One region of the Streptomyces sp. NPDC052114 genome, then DNA from elsewhere that is predicted to be linked to it. Evidence: riboswitches for the same ligand, from Rfam matches in the RefSeq annotation. Region 1 holds a riboswitch; each other region holds the start of a gene.

Evidence for each region. Region 1 has a riboswitch for cobalamin ahead of AB0L89_RS40615 (energy-coupling factor ABC transporter permease). Riboswitches for the same ligand answer to the same signal wherever they lie in the genome.
Region 2: it holds a riboswitch for cobalamin, as region 1 does, so the genes downstream of both, AB0L89_RS28695 (ribonucleoside triphosphate reductase) here and AB0L89_RS40615 (energy-coupling factor ABC transporter permease) in region 1, are expected to answer to the same signal.
Region 3: it holds a riboswitch for cobalamin, as region 1 does, so the genes downstream of both, AB0L89_RS35240 (ABC transporter substrate-binding protein) here and AB0L89_RS40615 (energy-coupling factor ABC transporter permease) in region 1, are expected to answer to the same signal.

Annotation. Positions count from the first base shown of each region.
Region 1 is NZ_JBFAWC010000037.1:11,240-18,503, forward strand. It holds gene AB0L89_RS40600 (ATP-binding cassette domain-containing protein) at 1-377, opposite strand, end outside; gene cbiQ (cobalt ECF transporter T component CbiQ) at 374-1,123, opposite strand; gene AB0L89_RS40610 (energy-coupling factor ABC transporter substrate-binding protein) at 1,130-1,501, opposite strand; gene AB0L89_RS40615 (energy-coupling factor ABC transporter permease) at 1,501-2,259, opposite strand; cobalamin riboswitch at 2,289-2,472, opposite strand; gene AB0L89_RS40620 (3-hydroxybutyryl-CoA dehydrogenase) at 2,621-3,514, opposite strand; gene AB0L89_RS40625 (malate synthase A) at 3,511-5,163, opposite strand; gene aceA (isocitrate lyase) at 5,289-6,629, opposite strand; gene AB0L89_RS40635 (short-chain fatty acyl-CoA regulator family protein) at 6,964-7,264, shown strand, end outside.
Region 2 is NZ_JBFAWC010000014.1:100,377-107,640, forward strand. It holds gene AB0L89_RS28680 (helix-turn-helix domain-containing protein) at 1-77, opposite strand, end outside; gene AB0L89_RS28685 (cytochrome P450) at 262-1,452, shown strand; gene AB0L89_RS28690 (anaerobic ribonucleoside-triphosphate reductase activating protein) at 1,467-2,063, opposite strand; gene AB0L89_RS28695 (ribonucleoside triphosphate reductase) at 2,060-3,847, opposite strand; cobalamin riboswitch at 3,897-4,049, opposite strand; gene AB0L89_RS28700 (bifunctional 2-methylcitrate synthase/citrate synthase) at 4,102-5,256, opposite strand; gene prpB (methylisocitrate lyase) at 5,367-6,275, opposite strand; gene AB0L89_RS28710 (MmgE/PrpD family protein) at 6,275-7,264, opposite strand, start outside.
Region 3 is NZ_JBFAWC010000022.1:66,500-73,763, forward strand. It holds gene AB0L89_RS35230 (ABC transporter ATP-binding protein) at 1-597, opposite strand, end outside; gene AB0L89_RS35235 (iron ABC transporter permease) at 594-1,598, opposite strand; gene AB0L89_RS35240 (ABC transporter substrate-binding protein) at 1,703-2,674, opposite strand; cobalamin riboswitch at 2,717-2,879, opposite strand; gene AB0L89_RS35245 (M67 family metallopeptidase) at 2,843-3,265, opposite strand; gene AB0L89_RS35250 (amino acid permease) at 3,365-4,858, opposite strand; gene AB0L89_RS35255 (DUF2017 domain-containing protein) at 5,200-5,802, opposite strand; gene clpS (ATP-dependent Clp protease adapter ClpS) at 5,921-6,235, opposite strand; gene AB0L89_RS35265 (nicotinate phosphoribosyltransferase) at 6,328-7,264, shown strand, end outside.

The DNA.
Region 1 (7,264 bases):
AGGTTCAACGGGCCGAAGGACACGTCCTGTTCGACCGAGGCGGCGAACAGCTGGTCGTCCGGGTCCTGCACGACCAGCTGGACGGTGGTCCGCAGCCGCGTCAGCCCCTTGCGGTCGTACGTCACCGGGAGGCCGTCGACCGTCAGCCCGCCCCGGTCCGGCCGCAGCCCGCCGCTGAGCAGCCGCATCAGCGTGGTCTTGCCGCTGCCGTTGCGTCCGAGCAGGGCGAGGGCGCGGCCCGCCACGACGTCGAAGTCGAGGCCGCTGAGCACGGTGGGCCCGTCCTCGTACGCGTAGGAGGCATCGCGCAGGGAGACCAGCGCCTCGCCCGCCTCCGTGGGAGCGCCCGGCTCGCGAAGAGCACGCGGCTCGCTCATGGCAGGAACCTTTCCAGTACGAGGGTGAGGGCCGCCAGGCCCACGAGAAGGGCCGCGCTCGCGGCCACGAACGGCCGGGAGATCCGGGCCTCGGGCACGAGCACCCGCAGGGTGCCGTCGTAGCCGCGTCCGGCGAGCCCGGCCTGGAGCCGGCTCGCCCGGTCGAAGGCCCGCACGAACGCGGTGGCGCCGAGCCCGGCGAGGGAGCGCCAGGTGGCGGCCCGGGTGGTGTGGCCGAGGCGGGCCGCCTGCGCCTGCCGGATCCGGCTCATGGAGTCCAGGAGCAGGAAGCTCATCCGGTACGTCACGAGCGCCACGTCCACGACCGGTGCGGGCACGCCCGCCTTGACCAGGCGCGGCAGCAGGTCCGACATCGGTGTGGTGAAGGCGAACAGGAGCACGCCGAGCGAGGCCGCCGAGGTGCGCAGCAGCAGCCCGCCGGCCCGCGCGGGACCGCCGTCGGCGAGCGTCACGAACCCGTCGGGGCCGCCCACCTGGACGAGCAGGGTCAGGGCGCCGGTGACGCAGAAGCCGAGCGGCACGCGGTAGGCGCGCCAGAGCTTGCGCGGCGGCACGCCCGCCGGTCCGAGCAGCACCGCGAGCGCGGCGGTCAGCACCAGGACGGCTCCCGGCCAGGGGGGCAGGGAGATCGCGAGGACGGTGAGGCCGAGCCCGAGCACGGCCTTGTCCACGGGGTGGCGGCGGCGCCAGTGGCTGCTGTGCGCCGCCGCGTCGATGGGCAGCACCCCGGGTCAGACCTTTTCGGAGTCGGTCCGGGTGCTCTCCGCGCCGCTCACCGGGTCCGCCACTTCCTCGGCCCGTGCGCGCTCCGCGCCCTGGCGGCGCCCCCTGCGCAGCCCGAAGTAGTACGCGAGGACGCCCGCGCCGATCGCCGCCTGGAGGGCGAACAGCGCCGATTCGACCTCCCCGGAGGGGGGTTCGTACAGCGGCGAGAACCAGGGCTCGTAGTCGGGCTTCAGCTCGGTGATCGCCGTCTCGGCCTGGGCGTCGGCGCCGGTGAACGGCTCCTTCTTGTGGTCCCCCATGCCGAGCGCCAGCGGGAACACCGCGAGCGCGGCGACGACGACGAGAAGCAGGATGTTGATCTTCGTGTTCCGGCTCATCAGGCGCTGGCCTCCGACTTCGTCTCCGCCGGCGTCGTGCTCTGTGCCGGCGCCTCCTCGTCCGTCCGCGTCCGCGCGCCCGCGTCCTGCTGCTTGCGTTGCAGGAGGACGCCGAGCCGCGTCAGTTCGCCCTTGCTGGACTGCACCAGCAGCCGCATCACGAGGACGGTGAGCAGTCCCTCGCTGACCGCGAGGGGGATCTGCGTGACCGCGAAGATCCCGCCGAACTTGCCCAGCGCCCCGAGGAATCCGCTGCCGGGGTCCGGGAACGCCAGGGCCAGCTGGACGCTGGTGACGCAGTACGTGGACAGGTCGGCGACGAACGCGCCGAAGAAGACGGCGACCATCAGCGGCACGTCGTACCGCTTCAGGAGCCGGTAGACGGCGTATCCGGCCCAGGGCCCGACGATCGCCATCGAGAACACATTCGCGCCCAGCGTGGTGAGCCCGCCGTGGGCGAGCAGCAGGGCCTGGAAGAGCAGAGTGATGGTGCCGAGCACCGTCATGATCGGCGGCCGGAACAGGATGGCGCCCAGCCCCGTGCCCGTCGGATGGGAGCAACTGCCCGTCACCGAGGGAATCTTCAGGGCGGACAGGACAAAAGTGAAGGCTCCGGACGCACCCAGGAGCAGGGTGCTCTCCGGGTGTTCCTTGACCTCACGCGTCAGGGAGCGGACTCCGTGGACGACGAACGGCGCGGACGCGACACCCCAGGCGACGGCGTGCGCCGGCGGGAGAAATCCCTCGGCTATGTGCATGGCTCAGCAGACCCTCTCCAGCACCTCGTGGATGGACAACGCGCCTTGGCCGGTCTCCTGGCTGACGGGTCCCACCGACCGACTCCGCCTTCCCGGGCGCGTGAGCGCCCAGTGGCTGCCGCGAGGGCTGGAGCCGGACTTCCCGATCACAGTGGCGAGGGCCGCACCGGCATCACACCGGATTTCCCGTTCACCAAGGCGTGGTGACATTAGTGCGCAACTGATCCGCCTGACAACTTGCACAACGGTCGCAGCGGTGGCACGCGCGAGCGCACACCACCACGGCGTACGCCCCTGTTCAGAGCCCGTGCGTGGACACGGAAGCCGCGGTGGCGGTACGTCGCCGCGGCTGCCGCGGCACCTACGCGTAGGCGTGGAAGCCGCGGCCCGTCTTGCGGCCGAGCAGTCCCGCCTCGACCATGCGCAGCAGCAACGGCGGCGGCGCGTACAGGGGTTCCTTGAACTCCTCGTACAGCGACCGCGCGATGGAGGCGACCGTGTCGAGGCCGATCAGGTCCGCCAGCCTGAGCGGTCCCATGGGGTGGGCGCAGCCCAGCTCCATGCCCGCGTCGACGTCGGCGGCGGTGGCGAAGCCGGACTCGGCCATGCGGACCGCCGAGAGGACATACGGGATCAGCAGGGCATTGACCACGAAGCCCGCGCGGTCCCGCGAGTGGACGGCCGTCTTGCCCAGCGTCCCGGTGGCGAACTCCGTGACGGCGGCGACGGCGTGCGGGGCGGTGTGCAGGGAGGCCACGACCTCCACCAGGGGCAGCACGGGGACCGGGTTGAAGAAGTGCAGCCCGAGCACCCGGTCCGCGCGGCGGGTGGCCATGCCCAGACGCATGACCGGGATGGCGGAGGTGTTGGTGGCGAGGATCGCCTCCGGATCCTCGACGACCTTGTCGAGCGCGGCGAAGACCTCCGTCTTGGCGTCCGCGTCCTCGACGATCGCCTCGATGACGAGCTGCCGGTCGGCCAGGTCGTCGAGGCTGCTGGTGAAGACCGTCCTGGCCTCGGCGTCCTCCGCGGAGAGGCGGTCCACCTTGCCTCGCTGGACGGCGCGTTCGAGGGAGACGGCCACCCGCTCGCGGGCGGCACGGGCCGCTGTGGCGTCGGCCTCGCACACGACGGTGTCGAGTCCCGCGCGGGCACAGACCTCGGCGATTCCGGCACCCATCCGGCCGCCGCCCACGACGCCGACCCTGTGGAGAGGGGCGTGCGCGGGGAGCCGCGCGGGAGGAGTCGCGCTCATGACCGCACCTCCTGGCGGCGGGCGAGACGGCGGGTCGCCGCGTCGGTGGCGAAGAACGCGGGCAACTCCCGTGCCAGTGCCGTCCGTTCGAGGATCACGCGGGCCTCGGCGGCGAGCGCGCCCGGCTGCTCCCGGGTCAGGGCCGCGCACTCCGCGTCGAGCAGGCGGGCGACCGTGTCGCGGTCGACGGCGCCGTGGCGCACGCGCTGCCAGAGCCGGCAGCGGGCGAGTTCGGCGGCCTGCGCGTCCGCGGCCCGGCCGTGTGCGGCGATCACTCCGTGGCCGCGCAGCCAGGCGTCGAAGTACCGCAGGGCGACCGCGATGTCGCCGCGCACGCCCTCGCCGGTGGGCGGGCCCGCGGCGCGGCGGACGGCGAGCAGGTCGGCGGCGGTGACGTGCACGTCGTCCCGGGCGCGTTCGAGCTGGTGGGGCCGGTCGGCCAGGACGCCGTCGAAGACCTCCCGGCAGACGGGGACGAGGGCGGGGTGGGCGACCCGGGAGCCGTCGAAGCCCGCCTCGGCCTCCTGCTCCTTGGCCAGGCGCACCTCGGCCAGTGCCGCCTCGTGCGCGGCCGGGTCGCGGTGGGGCAGCCGGTCGGCGGTGCCGCCGATCGCGTGGGCGCCGCGCTTGTGGCAGGTGTGCACCAGCAGATCGGTCCAGGCGCGCAGGAAGGGCGCCGTCGTGGTGGTGGCCGTCCGGTCCGGGAGGACGAAGTCGGGCCGGTGGGGGAAGTTCCGCACGAAGCCGGCGAGGTGGCCCGGGTGGCCCACGGCGAGCCCGGCGCTGTGCTCGCGCAGCTGGTAGAGGATCTCCTCCATCTCGAAGGCGGCCGTGACCGTCTCGACGACGACGGTGGCGCGGATCGTCCCGCGGGGGATGCCGAGCAGTTCCTGGGCGAGGACGAAGACGTCGTTCCACAGCCGGGCGTCGTCGCGGTTCTCCAGCTGGGCCAGGGAGAAGTAGGGCCCCTGGCCCGCCTCGATCCGGCGCCGGGCGCAGTGGAAGAAGTACAGGCCGAAGTCGACCAGGGAGGCGGAGACCGGGCGTCCTTCGACGCGCAGGTGGTCCTCCGTCAGGTGCCAGCCCCGGGGCCGGACGACGACGGTCGCGAGCCGGTCCTGTTCGCCGAGCCGGTACTCCTTGCCCTCGGGCGTGGCGAAGTCGATGCGCCGTTCGGTGGCGTCGAGCAGGCCGAGCTGGCCTCCGATGATGTTCTCCCAGGTGGGCGCGGTGGCGTCCGCGAAGTCGGCCACCCACACGCGCGCCCCGGAGTTGAGGGCGTCGACGATCGTGCGGCGGTCGGGCGGTCCGGTGATCTCGACGCGGCGGTCGGTCAGACCGGGCGCGGGCGGTGCGACCCGCCAGCCGGGGTCGGCCCGGACGGCGGAGGTGGCGAGGGAGAAGTCGGGCAGCCGGTCGCCGGAGGTCAGGCGTGCGGCGCGGCGCCGCCGCTCGGCGAGGACCTCCAGGCGCCGGTGGGCGAAGGCCTCGTCGAGACGGCCGATGAAGTCCAGGGCCTCGGGGGTGAGGATCTCCCCGTGCCGGTCCCGCGGGCGCGTACGCCTGCGGAGGCCGGGGCGCAAGGCCTGGACACGGCCGGCGTCGGGGGCGAGGACCTCGACGCGGCCGCTCAGGGTGGTGGTGGGCATACGGGCCTCCTCGTGGGCAGGCAGGTCTCTTCAAGGGACCGCGCCCCGGGACGGGGCGCGGGGCACCGCGCGATCAGCCACGGACGGCCGGCGGCTGCGCTCGTCCCGGCCGTCCGGCGGAGCCCTCAGTGGAACTGCTCCTCCTCGGTGGAGCCCGAGAGCGCGGTGGTGGAGGAGGCGGGGTTGACGGCGGTGGAGACCAGGTCGAAGTAGCCGGTGCCGACCTCGCGCTGGTGCCTGACCGCGGTGAAGCCGTGCTCCTGCGCGGCGAACTCCCGCTCCTGCAGGTCGACATAGGCGGTCATGCCGGACTCCGCGTAACCGCGGGCGAGGTCGAACATGCCGTGGTTGAGGGAGTGGAAGCCGGCCAGCGTGATGAACTGGAAGCGGTAGCCCATCGCCGCCAGCTCCCGCTGGAACTTCGCGATCTGGTCGTCGTCGAGGGCCGCCTTCCAGTTGAAGGACGGCGAGCAGTTGTAGGCGAGCATCTGGTCGGGGTGCTCGGCGTGGATCGCCTCGGCGAACTCGCGGGCCTGCGCCAGGTCCGGGGTGCCGGTCTCCACCCAGATGAGATCGGCGTACGGGGCGTAGGCGAGGCCGCGCGCGATGACGGGCGCCATGCCGTTGCGCACCTGGTAGAAGCCCTCCGCCGTCCGCTCGCCCGTGACGAACTCGGCGTCCCGCTCGTCGACGTCGCTGGTCAGCAGGGTCGCGGCGAGGGCGTCCGTGCGGGCGACGATCAGGGTGGGCACATCGGCGATGTCGGCCGCCAGGCGGGCCGCGTTGAGGGTGCGGATGTGCTGGGCGGTGGGCACGAGGACCTTGCCGCCGAGGTGGCCGCACTTCTTCTCCGAGGCGAGCTGGTCCTCGTAGTGGATGCCGGCGGCACCCGCGGCGATCATCGCCTTGGTGAGCTCGAAGGCGTTGAGCGGGCCGCCGAACCCGGCCTCCGCGTCGGCCACGACCGGGGCGAGCCAGTCGGTGGTGTCCCCCGCGCCCTCGGCCGTCGCGATCTGGTCGGCGCGCAGCAGCGCGTTGTTGATGCGACGGACCACCTGCGGCACGGAGTTGACCGGGTAGAGGCTCTGGTCGGGATAGGTGTGCCCGGCCTGGTTGGCGTCGGCGGCGACCTGCCAGCCCGACAGGTAGATCGCCTGGAGCCCCGCCTTCACCTGCTGCACCGCCTGCCCGCCGGTGAGGGCGCCCAGGGCGTGGACGTAGTCGCGCTCGTGCAGCTGCCGCCAGAGCCGCTCGGCGCCGCGTCGGGCGAGGGTGTGCTCCTCGCGGACGCTGCCGGACAGGCGGATCACGTCCTCGGCGGTGTAGGTGCGCTCGATGCCCGCCCAGCGCGGGTCGCTCGCCCACCGCCCGGCCAGGGCCGCGGCCGCCGCGGCCTGATCCGTACCGGCCCGCTTCCCGCCGGACCCGTCCGTGCCGGACTGTGCCGCCGTCGCTGCCTGTGCCATGAGCGTCTCCTCATTCCTGTGAAGGGTGCGAAGAAGGTCGGTCGGTCTTCTCCGGGTGCGGCCCGCCGTGCCTCGCCGAGCGGCGGAGGTGAGCAATGCTGGCCGGGACGCCGGTGCGGAACAGCCGGGACCTCCGACGTCAGGGCAGGAATCGCGCCCGGTTCTCCGCTCCGGCCGCCGAGGTCCGGCGGGCCGCACCACGACTGTGACAGTGGCACTGGGTGCCATCAACCGTGGCCAGGTGCCAACTTCTGCGCATCTTCCGGTCCTTGTCCGCGAAGTTTGCGAAGGCCTCGACCGGCTAGGCTGCGGGCAGTCGGAGAGGGAGGACCGGGTGAGCAGGACCTATGCCGGGGCGCGGCTGCGGAGGCTGCGCGAGGAGCGCCGGATGACACAGGCCGCGCTGGCCCGTGTCCTCGGCATCTCGCCGAGTTATCTCAATCAGATGGAGCACGACTCAAGGCCGCTGACCGTACCCGTCCTGCTGCGGTTGACCGAGGCGTTCGGCGTGGACGCCACCTTCTTCTCCGAGCACGACACCAGCCGCCTGCTGGCCGACCTGCGCGAGGCGATGGCCGACGAGGTGACCACCGGCGGCATCTCCCCCGGCGACCTGTCCGAACTGGCCACCCGGC
Region 2 (7,264 bases), on a different contig from region 1:
TCGGCGTACGAAAGGCCGTCGGCGAGTCCGGCCGCGATGCGTCGGCGTTCCTGTTGGGTCAACCGTCCTCCTGGCATGCCGTCAGTATTGCCTTCGCCATCGCCCATTGCAACGCTTCGTTGCATTTGGCTTCAGCGTCATTGCATCAATTTAACCGCTCTGAACTGCCAAAACAGCATTCAGTCAATTGACAGGAATTCTGAACGCAACGTAGCTTTCGAGGCGCGTTGAACATGCAATGGCGCGAGAAGAGGAATGGCCATGAGTGAATCTCTCCACGCCGTCACGGCGCTCCCGACGACACGTCAGCAGGGCTGTCCGTTCGACCCGCCGGCCGAGCTGCGCGACGCCCGCCGGCACGGCCCCATCAGTCGCTTCACCCACCCCGGCGGCCCACCCGGCTGGCTGATCACCGGATACGACATGGTCAGGTCGGTGCTGGCCGACCCGCGTTTCAGCGCCCGCAAGGAGCTGATGAACGTGGTCGACTTCGAGCTGCCTCCGGCGCCGCCCGGCGAATTCCTCCTCATGGACGAGCCGCGGCACGGGCGCTACCGCAAGCCCCTGATGGGCAAGTTCACGGTGCGGCGCATGCGGCAGCTCACCGAGCGGGTCGAGCAGATCACCTCCGCCCGACTGGACGCCATGGAGAAGGCCGGGCCGCCGACCGACCTGGTGACCGCGTTCGCCAAGCCCATCCCCGCCATCATCATCTGTGAGCTCCTCGGCGTTCCGTACGAGGACCGGGCCTCCTTCCAGGACCAGATCGAGACGTTCCTGAGCGGAGAGCCGGACGAGGAGAAGCTGACCGAGGCCTACACCGCGACCCAGCGGTACCTCGCGGAGTTGGTCGCGGCCAAGCGCGCGCATCCCACCGACGACGTGCTCAGCGACCTCACCGACAGCGATCTCACCGATGAGGAGCTCCAGGGCGTCGCCCTGATCCTGCTGGCGGCCGGGTTCGACACCACCGCGAACATGCTGGCCCTCGGCACCTTCGCGCTGCTCCAACACCCCGCGCAACTCGCCCAGTTGCGTGCCGATCCCGCGCTGGCCGACCGGGCCGTGGAGGAGCTGCTGCGCTATCTGACCGTCGCCAAGTCGTTCATGAGGACGGCGCTCGTGGACGTCGAGCTCGGCGGCCGGACCATCGAGGCGGGCACGACGGTCGTGCTGTCGTACCACACCGCCAATCACGACCCCGAGCGCTTCACAGATCCCCATGTGTTCGACCTCGGTCGGCAGGACGGCGGCCACCTGGCCTTCGGTCACGGCGTCCACCAGTGTCTGGGACAGCAGCTGGCGCGCGTCGAGATGCGCGTCGCGTTCCCCGCGCTGTTCGCCCGCTTCCCGACGCTGCGCCTGGCCGTGCCGGCGGACGAGGTCGACCTGCGTCCGGAGTTCGCGGACATCTTCGGCGTGAAGAGCCTTCCGGTCACCTGGGACGTGTGAGCGCTCCCCCGGACCTACCCGGTCACGTACCGGACCTCCTGCCTCACGTGCGCCCGCACCCCCTGCCCGCCCAGCCACGCGCGCAGCCGCGCCACGTCTCGTTCGTCGAGCAGCGCCGGGTCGACCGTGGTCCGGATCTGGTGCGCGACCCCGGAGTCGAGGACGGCGCGCAGGCCGCGTACCGCCGGAGCGGCGCTGTTGCGCGCCCCGGTGACGCGTTCATACGTGTCGGGGTGCGCCTTGACGTCGAATCCGACCCAGTCGACGAGACCGGCGGCGAGCAGTGCTTCCAGGCGGCGCGGAAAGGCCCCGCCGGTGTGCAGGCCCACGGCGTACCCGAGGTCGCGGACCTCGCGCGCCGCGTCCGCCAGACCGGCCTGGCGCAGCGGCTCGCCGCCCGAGAACACGACGCCGTCCAACAGCCCCTGACGGCGGGCGAGATGGGCGAGGACGTCCTCCCAGTGGTGCACCGGGGCGCCTCGCGGATCGAGGAGTTCGGGGTTGTGGCAGTAGCCGCAGCGCCAGGGGCAGCCCTGGCAGAAGACCGTCGTGACCAGCTTGCCCGGCCAGTCGCAGGTGGACAGCCGAGACCAGCCGCCGACACGGATCATGCCCGCACCGCCGGTGCCTCCCGGAAGTGCGTGCGCTCGGCGTGCTCGCCCTTCTTGCCGATGTTGAAGGACTCGACCGGCCGGTGGTAGCCCATGACGCGTGTCCACACCTCGCACGCGCCGCCGCACGTGGGGCAGTTGGCGTGCTCGCCCGCCAGATAGCCGTGCTCCGGGCAGATCGAGAAGGTGGGCGTCACGGTCAGATAGGGCAGGGAGAAGCGCTCCAGGGAGCGTCGGACGAGTACGCGGCAGGCCTCGGGGGTGGAGACGCGTTCGGACATGTAGAGGTGGAGGACGGTGCCGCCGGTGTATTTGGTCTGGAGCTCGTCCTGGCGTTCCAGCGCTTCGAAGGGGTCGTCCGTCCACCCCACGGGCAGTTGGCTGGAGTTGGTGTAGTACGGGTTGGTGCCGGTGCCCGCCTGGAGGATGCCGGGGAAGCGGCGGCGGTCCTCCCTCGCGAAGCGGTAGGTGGTGCCCTCGGCGGGAGTGGCCTCCAGGTTGTACAGGTGGCCGGTCCGCTCCTGGAACTCGACCATGCGCCCGCGGACGTGGTCGAGGAGCCGGACGGCGAGGGCGTGCCCCTCGGGGGTGGTGATGTCGTGGGCGTCGTGCGTGAAGTTGCGGATCATCTCGTTGATGCCGTTCACGCCGATGGTGGAGAAGTGGTTGCGCAGCGTCCCCAAGTACCGCTTCGTATAGGGGAAGAGACCGCCGTCGATCAGGTCCTGGACGGTGACCCGCTTGATCTCCAGGCTGTCGCGGGCGAGTCCGAGGAGCCGGTCGAGGGCGTCGAACAGGCCCGTCTCGTCGCCCGCGTGCAGATGACCGAGCCGGGCGCAGTTGACCGTGACGACACCGAGCGATCCGGTCTGCTCGGCGCTGCCGAAGAGTCCGTTGCCGCGTTTGAGCAGTTCGGTGAGGTCGAGCTGGAGGCGGCAGCACATCGAGCGGATCATGCCGGGTTCCGACTCGGAGTTGAGGAAGTTCTGGAAGTACGGCAGTCCGTACTTCGCCGTCATCGCGAACAGCCGCTCGGCGTTCTCGCTCTCCCAGGGGAAGTCGCGGGTGATGTTGTACGTGGGGATCGGGAAGGTGAAGACGCGCCCGGTCGCGTCACCGGCCGTCATGACCTCGATGTACGCCCGGTTGATCAGGTCCATCTCGGCCTGGAGGTCGCCGTACGTGAAGGGCATCTCCTCGCCGCCGACCACCGGCGTCTGTCCGCGCAGGTCCTCGGGGCAGGTCCAGTCGAAGGTGAGGTTGGTGAACGGCGTCTGGGTCCCCCAGCGCGACGGCACGTTGAGGTTGTGCACCATCTCCTGCACGCACTGACGCACTTGGGCGTACGTCATGGAGTCCACGCGCACGAACGGCGCCATGTACGTGTCGAAGGAGCTGAACGCCTGCGCGCCCGCCCATTCGTTCTGGAGGGTGCCGAGGAAGTTCACGATCTGTCCGGCCGCCGAGGCGAAGTGCCGGGGCGGCGCCGAGTCGATCTGCCCGGCCACTCCGTTGAAGCCCTCGGCGAGCAGGGTGCGCAGCGACCAGCCCGCGCAGTAGCCGGAGAGCATGTCCAGGTCGTGGAGGTGGAGGTCGCCGTCGCGGTGGGCGCGGCCCACGGCTTCCGGGTACACCTGGTCGAGCCAGTAGTTGGCGACGACCTTGCCGGCCGTGTTGAGTATGAGTCCGCCGAGCGAATAGCCCTGGTTGGCGTTGGCGTTGACCCGCCAGTCGCTGCGGTCCAGGTATTCGGTCACCGATTCCACGGCGTCGATCTGCGTCACGTCGGCCCTCCCACGAGGCGTCCGGAATCTCCCTCACCGCGCGCACGATCCGCGCGCGGCGGCCGTCGGCAGGTGTCGGACTCGGACGCCGGGGCGTCCATACCGTTGCGGGGCAGCTCCGGATTCGCACCGGATTCCCTGTTGTCCCGGCCACGGGCGGCTCGTCGCCGCCGGTGGCCGAACCGACGCCGTCACACTACATGTAGTGCTATGTCCGACATGCCGGTGGCAGATGTTGGGTGACCTTGGTCCGTTCAGCGATGACCTTGGTCCCGGGACGTCGGGGGCACCGGCCGCCGGGCGGGACCGTCGTAGGAGGCCAGCGGCCGGATGAGCGCGTTGTGGGCGAGCTGTTCGGTGATGTGGGCGGTCCAGCCGGTCACGCGGCTCAGCACGAAGACCGGGGTGAAGACCGGGATGTCGAAACCCATCAGGTGGTAGGCGAGACCGGCCGGATAGTCGAGGTTGGGGTGGATGCCCCTGGCGGAGAGCATGGCCCGGCGCAGGGCGTCGTGCAGGGCCGCCAGGCGGGCCGCCCCGGGGTCGGCGGCGCGGGTGACGAGCCGGTCCAGGGCCTCCTGCATGATCGGCACGCGGGAATCGCCGTGCCGGTAGACGCGGTGGCCGAAGCCCATGATCTTCCGCCGGTCGGCCAGTGCCTCCTGGAGCCACCGCTCGGCGCCCCCCGGCTCGCCGATCTCGTTCAGCATGTGCATCACGGCCTCGTTGGCGCCGCCGTGCAGGGGTCCCTTGAGCGCGCCGATCGCCGCGGTGACCGCGCTGTAGAGGTCGGAGAGCGTGGAGGTGACCACGCGGGCGGTGAACGTCGAGGCGTTGAAGCTGTGTTCGGCGTAGAGCACGAGGGAGATCTCGAAGCAGCGGACGACGTCCGGGTCCGGTACGCGGCCGAAGCACATGTGGAAGAAGTTCTCGGCATACCCGAGGCCGGAGTCGGGCGGGATCGGCGCGAGGCCGCGGCGGCGGCGCTGGTCGGCGGCGACCACGGTGGGCAGCTTGGCCAGCAGGGTGAGCGATTTCGCCCGGTGCGCCGCCGGGCTGCCGTCGTCCTCGGTGGGGTCCTCGGCGCCGAAGAAGCTGACGGCGGTGCGCAGGACGTCCATGGGGTGACAGGTCTCCGGCAGCCGGGCGAGCAGCTCGGAGGTGGTGCGGTCGAGGGGGCGCAGGGCGCGCTCGCGGGCCTCGAACGCACGGAGCTGCCCGGTATCCGGCAGTTCGCCGTGCCAGAGCAGGTACGCGACCTCCTCGAAGGAGCGGTGGGCGGCCAGGTCCTGGACCGGATAGCCGCGGTAGGTCAGGGAGTTGGACTCCTCGACGACGGTGGAGATCCCCGTGGTGTCGACGACGACACCGGCGAGGCCGCGGTGGATCGCGGGTGCGGTGGTGGGCATGGGTGAGTGCCTCCGAAGCGTCGTGTTCGTCGGGTGCGACAGGTGCGTCAGGTGTGTGGCGCGCGTCAGATGCGACAGGCGCGTGGGGTGCATGGGGTACGTCGGGCGCGTCAGGTGCCGGGCGGGAGCGTGAAGCCGAGGACGGCCGAGTCGAAGGCCCCGTACTCCTCGTAGCCGAGCAGCTCGTACAGGCGGGAGCGGGTCTGCATGCGGGAGACCAGGGACTGCTGGGTGCCCTCGGCGGCGAGGGTGCGCAGGCCGTCCTCGACGGCGCCCATGGCCAGGCGCAGCAGGGTGACCGGATAGAGGGCGATGTTGTAGCCGAGGTTCTCCAGGGTGCGGGTGTCGAGGAGCGGGGTCCTGCCGAATTCGGTGAGGTTCGCGAGCAGGGGGACGTCGACGGCCGCCCGGAACGCCTCGAACTCGGCCTCGTCGGCGAGTGCCTCGGGGAAGATCGCGTCGGCTCCGGCGTCGACGTACGCCCTGGCCCGTTCGATCGCCGCGTCCAGCCCTTCGACCGCGCGGGCGTCGGTGCGGGCCATGAGCAGGAAGTCGGGGTCGCGGCGGGCGTCGACGGCACCCCTGATCCGGCGGACCATCTCCTCGCGGGGTGCGACGGTCTTGCCGTCGAGGTGTCCGCAGCGCTTGGGGTTGACCTGGTCCTCCAGGTGGAGCCCGGCAACTCCCGCGTCCTCCATGAGCTGGACGGTGCGGGCCGCGTTCAGCGGTTCGCCGAAGCCGGTGTCGGCGTCGACGAGGACGGGCAGGTCGGTGACCCGGGTCGTCTGCTGGGCGCGGGCCGCGAGCTCGACGGAGGTGGTCAGGCCGATGTCGGGCAGGCCCAGGTCCGCGGCGAGCACCGCGCCGGAGAGGTACACGCCGTCAAAGCCGGTGTCCTGGATGAGGCGGGCCGAAAGCGGATTGACCGCGCCCGGCATCCGCACCAGCCGCCCGCCCGCCAACTGTGCCCGGAACGCGCGGCGGCGCTCGCCGGGAGTCGTGCGCGTGGGGAACGGCATCAGAAGAGTCCCTTCGGGAGCTGTGCGTCGTACGCGGCGAGTGCCTCGGTGTCCACGGCGGGGAACAGCGCGTCCAGGTCCGCCGCCGCCAGTCGCGGGAGGTGTGCGGCAGCCGACAGGAAGCGGTCCTGGTCGTCCGGTACGACGGTCCCTTCCGTGAGGGTGCGGAATTTGGCGGTGTAGGCGGGGCGGTCGAAGGGGCGGGCCCCGGCCGGATGGGCGTTGGCGACGCCGAGCTCGTCCTCGATCACCGAGCCGTCGTCGAGCGTGACGACCGCCCGCCCGCCGAAGGCGCGGCGCTCCGGGTCCGGGTCGTGGTAGCGGCGCGTCCATGCGGGGTCCTCGACCGTGCTGATCTTGCGCCACAGCGCGACCGTCGCGGGGCGCCCGGCGCGCTCGGGGGCGTACGAACGCTCGTGGTGCCAGGCGCCGTCCTCCAGGGCGACGGCGAGGATGTACGGCACCGAGTGGTCGAGGGTCTCCCGGCTGGCCGTGGGGTCGTACTTCTGCGGGTCGTGCGCGCCGGAGCCGATGACGTGGTGGGTGTGGTGGCTGGTGTGCAGGACGACGGAGCGCACGCGGTCCAGCGGGCCCGTCCTCTCCCGCAGGCGCCGGGCGAGGTCGATGACGGCCTGTGCCTGGTACTCGGCCGAGTGCTCCTTGGTGTACGTGTCGAGGATCGCGCGGCGCGGTGCGCCAGGACCGGGCAGCAGGACGGTGTAGTCGGAGCTCGGGCCGTCCAGCAACCACGCGAGGAACCCGTCCTCGCCCTCGTAGAGCGGGGACGGCGCGCCTTCGCCGCGCATCGCCCGGTCGACGGCCTCGATCGCGGTCTTTCCGGCGAAGGCGGGCGCGTACGCCTTCCAGCTGGAGATCTCGCCCTTGCGGGACTGCCGGGTGGCGGTCGTGGTGTGCACGGCCTGTTGCACCGCCTGGTACACCGTCTCGGTGGGCAGCCGCAGGAGCGCGCCGAGTCCGCAGGCGGTCGC
Region 3 (7,264 bases), on a different contig from region 1:
CAGGGCGAGGAGGTTCGTCGTGCCCAACTCCCGTACCAGGGTGAGGATGTCGAGCTGGTAGCGGATGTCCAGGTGGTTGGTGGGCTCGTCCAGGACGACGAGGGTGGGCTCCTGCACCAGGGCACGGGCGACCAGGGCGCGCTGGCGCTCGCCGCCGGAGAGCGAGGGGAAGGCCCGGTGGGCGAGGTCGGCGACGCCGACGCGGGCGAGCGCCGCCTCGACCAGTTCCTCGTCGGCGGCCGTGTCCGCCTCCCAGAACCGCTTGTGCGGGGAGCGGCCCATCGCGACGACCTGTCGGACGGTGAGCTCGAACGCGCCCTGCCCGTCCTGCGGCACCGTGGCCAGGCGCCGGGCGCGGGCCTTCGGGGTCATGGTGTGCAGGTCCTCGTCGTCCAGGAGGGCGCGGCCGCGGGTGGGGCGCAGCGTGCCGTAGACGCAGCGCAGCAGCGTGGTCTTGCCGCTGCCGTTGGGGCCGACGACGCCGACGGTCTCGCCGGGGGCGGCGGTGAGGTCGACGCCGTCGACGAGGGCGCGTCCGTCCACTTCGTACGAGAGGTTCTCGGTGCGCAGTGCGCCGGCGGGCTGCGGCCGGGTCATGCCGGGACTCCTTCGGTACGCCGCCGCAGCAGCCAGAGGAAGAACGGGCCGCCGGTCAGCGCGGTCAGCACGCCGACGGGGATGTCCTGCGGGGCGGCGACCGTGCGCGCCGCGAGGTCGGCGACGACCAGGAAGACGGCGCCCATCAGCGCCACGACCGGCAGCAGCGCGCGGTGCGCGGCGCCGACCAGCATGCGGGCGGCGTGCGGCACCATCAGGCCGACGAAGCCGATGGCCCCGCTGTAGGCGACGAGGACGCCGGTCAGGAGCGAGGCGAGGACGAAGACGCCGGCGCGGAAGCGGGCGGTGTCCAGGCCGAGGACGGTGGCGCCCTCCTCGCCCGCGAGCAGCAGGTCGAGGGGGCGGGCCAGGGCGACCAGGAGGGCGGTGCCGAGGACGAGGGCGACGCCGGGCAGGGCGAGCATGTTCCAGCGGGCGCTGCCGAGGCCGCCGAGCGTCCAGTACAGGACTTCCTTGAGGTGGTCGGCGCTGTCGGCGGTGACCAGGATGAGGCTGGTCAGGGCGGTCAGGATGTACGAGACGGCGACCCCGGACAGGATCAGGCGGCCGGTGGCGAATCCCCCGCCGCCGCCCCTGGCCAGGGCGTAGACGAGGACCAGCGAGATCAGCGCGCCCACGAAGGCGGCGGCCGGGATGGTGACGGTGGTCGCGAGGCTCGCGCCGAGGCCGAAGACACCGCCGAGCACGATCGCCACGACCGCGCCGACGGAGGCACCCGAGGAGACGCCGAGCAGGAACGGGTCGGCGAGCGGGTTGCGGACGAGGGCCTGGAGGACGGTGCCGATGACCGCGAGGCCGGCGCCCACGGTCGCCCCGAGGATGATCCTCGGGAGTCTCACGTCCAGCACGATGGTGCGGAACGGGGAGGGTTCCGCCCGTCCCGTGAGGATCTCGACGACCTGGCCCGGGGGGATGCGGACGGAGCCGAGCGCGAGCCCTGCGACCGTCGCTGCCGCGAGGGCTGCGGTGAGGACCGCCAGGACGAAGAGGCGCTGCCCCTTCGACCTCCGTCGATCGCCCTTCGGGCTCGTCCTCGATCGCCGGACGGGCTTGATGTCCCCGGGGTTCGTTGTCTGGGTCCGGATCACAGCTGCGCCGCCAGCTTCCTCACCGCCTCCGGTGCTCGTACGCCTGTCACCGTGTCCGACAGCGGCAGGACCGCGAAGCGCTTGTTCTTGATCGCCGGGACGTCCTGGAGGACCGGGTCGTCGAGGAGGCGCTTCTTCTTCTGGGCGACGCTCGTGGCGCCGTAGTCGAGGATCAGGATGACCTCGGGCCCGCGCTCGACGACCGACTCCCAGGAGGCGTCGCTGAAGGACTTGTCCACGTCGGCGAAGACGTTGCGGCCGCCCGCCCGCTCGATGATGTCGTTGCCGATGCCGCGGCCGCCCGCCGTGAACGCGGTCTTGTCGCCGCTGTCGTAGACGAAGACCTTGGCGGGCTTCTTGCCCTTCGCCTTCTCGGCGGTGGCGGCGAGTTCGCGCTCGGCGCCGCGCACCCACGCGTCGGCGCGGTCGCGCACGCCGAAGGTCGAGCCGACCTCGCGGACCTCGCGGTAGACGTCCTTCATGGAGACGGGGCTCTTGGCGCAGCCCTCGACGTTGAGGCGGGTCTCGATGCCGGACTTGGCGAGCGCGGCGCGGCTGCGGCCGTCGCCCGCGAGGAAGGCGCTGGCGTAACCGCCGTACACGTAGTCGGGGTTGGCGGCGAGCAGCTTCTCGTAGGAGGGGTACTCCTTGGCGAGCACCGGGACCGACTTGTAGGCCTTCGCGTACTGCGGCAGGACCTTGTCGTCGAGGTAGGCGGTACCGGCCATGCGGTCCTTGAGGCCCAGTTCCAGCATCACCTCGGTGGCGTGCTGGTTCATGGTGACGGCGCGCTTGGGGGGTGCGTCGTACGTCGTCCGCACACCGCAGTTGGTGACGGTGTACGGGAATCCGGCGGCCTTGGCCGCGGGCTCGCCGTCGGAGCCTGCGTCGGAGGACGAGCACGCGGCGAGCGGGACGAGCAGGGTGGCCGCGGCGAGCGCGCGTATGCCGGTGTGACGGCGGGACATGGCTGAACTGCCTCCTCCAGGGGATTTCCGCGTCCCCTGCGTTGCGTGGAGAAGGCGGCAGGTCAGTTCCTGACTCCCCCGCCCCGGCGAAGGGGTGGGGTCACAGTGGCGGGACCGTGCCGGGTTCGCACCGGCTTCCTGGCTCCTGCCGCCTCAAGGTTGTCCGGGTCAGTATGCCTGGACGACCTGCACCTCTTCCTCGGTGACCTCGCCCTCGACGATCCGGAAGGAGCGGAACTGGAAGGGGCCCGCGTCGTCGGTGTCGGCCGTGGAGACCAGGACGTAGTGCGCGCCGGGCTCGTTGGCGTACGTGATGTCGGTGCGCGAGGGGTAGGCCTCGGTCGCCGTGTGCGAGTGGTAGACGATCACCGGCTCCTCGTCGCGGTCGTCCATCTCGCGGTACAGCTTGAGCAGGTCACCCGAGTCGAACTCGTAGAACGTGGGCGAGCGCGCGGCGTTCAGCATCGGGATGAACCGCTCGGGGCGGCCGGTGCCCACCGGCCCCGCGACCACGCCGCACGCCTCGTCGGGGTGGTCCTGCCGCGCGTGCGCGACGATCTGGTCGTGGAGCGCCTGGGTGATGGTCAGCATGGCAGCCAGGATAAGCAGAGGGCCCGCACCGTACCGAAGGGTGGTACGGGCGGGCCCGAATGCTGGACAGCGGCCTCTACGGAGAGGTCACGGGGAAGGTCACTTCCGGTCGGCCGGCGCCTCGGCGGCGTCGAGGACGACACCCGTCTTGCGCTTGCTGAACGCGGCGGCCTGCGGGTTGCGGCGCTTGAGGAACAGGTAGGCGACCGTCAGGATCGCGGCCCAGACCGGAGCGGCGTACAGCGAGATCCGCGCGTCCTTGTCGACGCCCATCATCACGATGACCATGCCGATGAAGGCGAGGGCGAACCAGCTGGTGAACGGCGCGCCCGGGGCCCGGAAGGTGGACTGCGGCAGCTCGCCGCGGTCGGCCTTGCGGCGGTAGCGGATCTGGCAGCACAGGATCATGATCCAGGCCCACATACCGGAGATGGTCGCGAAGGAGACGACGTAGTTGAACGCCTCGCCCGGCCACTGGTAGTTGATCCAGACGCCGAACAGCATGAAGCCGGCGGAGACCGTGGTGCCGATGAGCGGCAGGCCGTTCTTCGTGAGCTTCGTGAAGAACTTCGGGCCCTGGCCGTTCATCGCCAGGTCGCGGAGCATGCGGCCGGTGGAGTACATGCCGGAGTTGCAGGAGGAGAGCGCGGCGGTGAGGACCACGAAGTTCACGATCGCGGCGCCGACGCCGAGACCCATCTCCTCGAAGGCCTTCACGAACGGCGAGACGCCGGGCTTGAAGGAGGTCCACGGGACGACCGAGAGGATCATGATGAGCGCGCCGACGTAGAAGACGGCGATGCGCCACGGCACGGTGTTGATGGCCTTGGGCAGGACGGTCTTCGGGTCCTTGGACTCGCCCGCGGTGACGCCGACCAGCTCGACGGCGAGGAAGGCGAACATCACGATCTGCAGGGTCATCAGCGTGGAGCCGATGCCGTTCGGGAAGAAGCCGCCGTCGTTCCACAGGTGGCTGACGGAGGCGGTCTCGCCGGCGTCGGAGAAGCCGATGGTGAGGATGCCGAGGCAGATCAGGATCATGCCGATGATCGCGGTGACCTTGACCATCGAGAACCAGAACTCCAGCTCACCGAAGAGCTTCACGGAGATGAGGTTCGCGCCGTACAGGATGACGGTGAAGACCAGCGCGTACGCCCATTGCGGGAATGAGTCGTGGGTCCAGTACTGCATGTACTGGGCGGCCGCGGTGACTTCGGTGATGCCGGTGACGACCCAGAAGAGCCAGTACGTCCAGCCGGTCACGAATCCGAAGAACGGGCCCATGAATTCCCGCGCGTACTCCGAGAAGGAGCCGGAGACGGGCCGGTACATGAGGAGCTCGCCGAGCGCCCGCATGATGAAGAAGATGACGAGGCCCGCGATGGCGTACGCCAGGATGAGGCTCGGTCCGGCCTTGTGGATGGCCTTGCCCGCGCCGAGGAACAGGCCGGTGCCGATGGCACCGCCGATCGCGATCATCTGGATCTGCCGGGCGCCGAGCCCGCGCTGGTACCCCTCGCCGTCGCCGGACTGGCCGGCGGCGTGCACGGCCTCATTGCCGTCGTGGTGCTCTTCGACCTGCACTGAGGTCATGGTGACGCCTTTCTCCATGCTGATCCGCGCCCGCACATCTGCGTTGTGGCTGCGGATCAGGTCCTGATCCCCCCGGATATGGAATGGAGTGCTACCGGCGGTCTGCCGGCCCGAGCGCCCTCGGCGACATGGGTGGCGTCACCGAGCGGTCGTGAAGATTTATCACGGTGACCAGAGCGAGGGAATGAGCCACTTGTGGCGCAGACCACAGGAAGAAGCGGACAAAATTCCCTTGACGCAATAAACGCGGGCAATGAAGTGACGCGATCGTTATCCGGATTTGAGCATCCGCTGAGCGAACGACCCGCCGGCTGAACAAAAGGTGTCCGTTGCACCCATTTTCAGCCGAGCAACGTCCCCACCAGCGTCTCCTGCAGTCCACCGAGCCACAGGTACGCCATCACCATCGGCTTGCGGGGGTCGGAGTCGGGCAGGCGGAAGAGCAGCTCCGCGTCCTCCTCGTCGGTGACGTCGAGACGCGTGCCGATCGCGAGCCGGAGGTCGTTGAGGGCCCCGAGCCAGTGCCGGGACTCCTCGACCGACAGTTTCAGGACAGCTCCGCCCTCGCCCGAGGACGCCATCGAGTCGAGCGAGCGGATCACGACCAGGGCGTCGTCGCGCTTCTTGGCCCGCAGGTCGTTCTCCGTGAAACGGCGGAACTCGGCCGAATACGCCCGCAGTTCATCCGGGTCGCCGGCGCCCTCCGCGCCCTCCGGGCCGCCGTAGGCGTCGGGCAGCAGGCGCCGCATCACCGGATCGGCGGGCGGCTCGCTCGGCCCCTCCGCGAAGAGCTCCGCGAGCGGGTCGTCGGAGGCCTCGCCCCCGGGGCCCGGACCGATCAGCTCCAGGAGCTGCACGGCGAGGGAACGGATGATCGAGATCTCGACCTCGTCGAGCGCGACGGCGGCGCCGCCCCCGGGAATCGGTTCGAAGTGTCCTGGCATCAGTTGAGTCGCTGCTTCCGGTCCGTCCGCCGCTCGGCGGGCGCTGCTTGGTGGGCGCCGCTCCACGGGGGCCGCCCGGTGAGGGCCGCTCCCCGGGCGGGCGCCGCCCGGTGGGACGCTACTTGCGGTCCTGCTGGAGGGTGGCCCACAGCCCGTACCCGTGCATGGCCTGCACGTCGCGCTCCATCTCCTCGCGCGTGCCGCTGGAGACGACCGCGCGGCCCTTGTGGTGCACGTCCATCATCAGCTTCGTGGCCTTGTCCTTCGAGTACCCGAAGTACGTCTGGAACACGTACGTCACGTAGCTCATCAGGTTCACCGGGTCGTTGTGGACGAGCGTGATCCAGGGGACGTCCGGCTCGGGGGCCGTGAACGTCTCTTCGGCCGATTCCGGTCGGGTGATCTCTGCGGGAGCCGTACTCACACGCCCCATGCTGCCACCCCGAGGGGGGCCTCGCACAAATGGCCTCCCGTGGACGCCATTGAAATCGTCAGAGTGACGAGATGCGGGGTAGCATCCCTCGTATGAACACAGCGGACCTTGGCCTGCCGGTGGATGTTCCGTCGACAGCGCTCTTCACGGACCAGTACGAGCTGACGATGCTGCAGGCCGCGCTGAAGGCGGGCACGGGCGACCGGCGTTCGGTCTTCGAGGTCTTCACCCGCAGACTGCCCGAGGGGCGGCGCTACGGCGTGGTGGCCGGAACCGGACGGGTCCTGGACGCCGTCGAGAACTTCCGCTTCGACGCGGGCGTCCTCGGCTTCCTGCGCGAGCGCGCCATCGTCGACGAGGCCACCCTGGAATGGCTCGCCGGATACCGCTTCAGCGGCGACATCTGGGGCTATCCCGAGGGCGAGGTCTACTTCCCCGGCTCGCCGCTCCTGCGCGTCGAGGGCTCCTTCGCGGAGTGCGTGCTCCTGGAGACCGTGATCCTCTCCATCCTCAACCACGACTCCGCCATCGCGGCCGCCGCCTCGCGCATGTCCTCGGCCGCGGGCGACCGTCCGCTGATCGAGATGGGCGCCCGCCGCACCCACGAGCTGGCCGCCGTCGCCGCCTCCCGCGCCGCCTACGTCGGCGGCTTCGCGACCACCTCGGACCTGGCCGCGGGATTCCGCTACGGCATCCCCACGGTCGGCACCAGCGCCCACGCCTTCACGCTCCTGCACGACAACGAGCGCGACGCCTTCCGCGCCCAGGTCGACTCGCTCGGCCGCGGCACGACCCTGCTCGTGGACACCTACGACGTCGCCGAGGCCGTCCGCACGGCCGTCGAGGTCGCCGGGCCCGAGCTGGGCGCCGTGCGCATCGACTCCGGCGACCTGCTGCTCGTGGCCCACCGGGTGCGCCAGCAGCTGGACGACCTCGGCGCCACGGACACGAAGATCGTCGTGACCTCCGACCTGGACGAATACGCCATCGCCTCGCTCGCGGCGGCGCCCGTGGACGCGTACGGCGTGG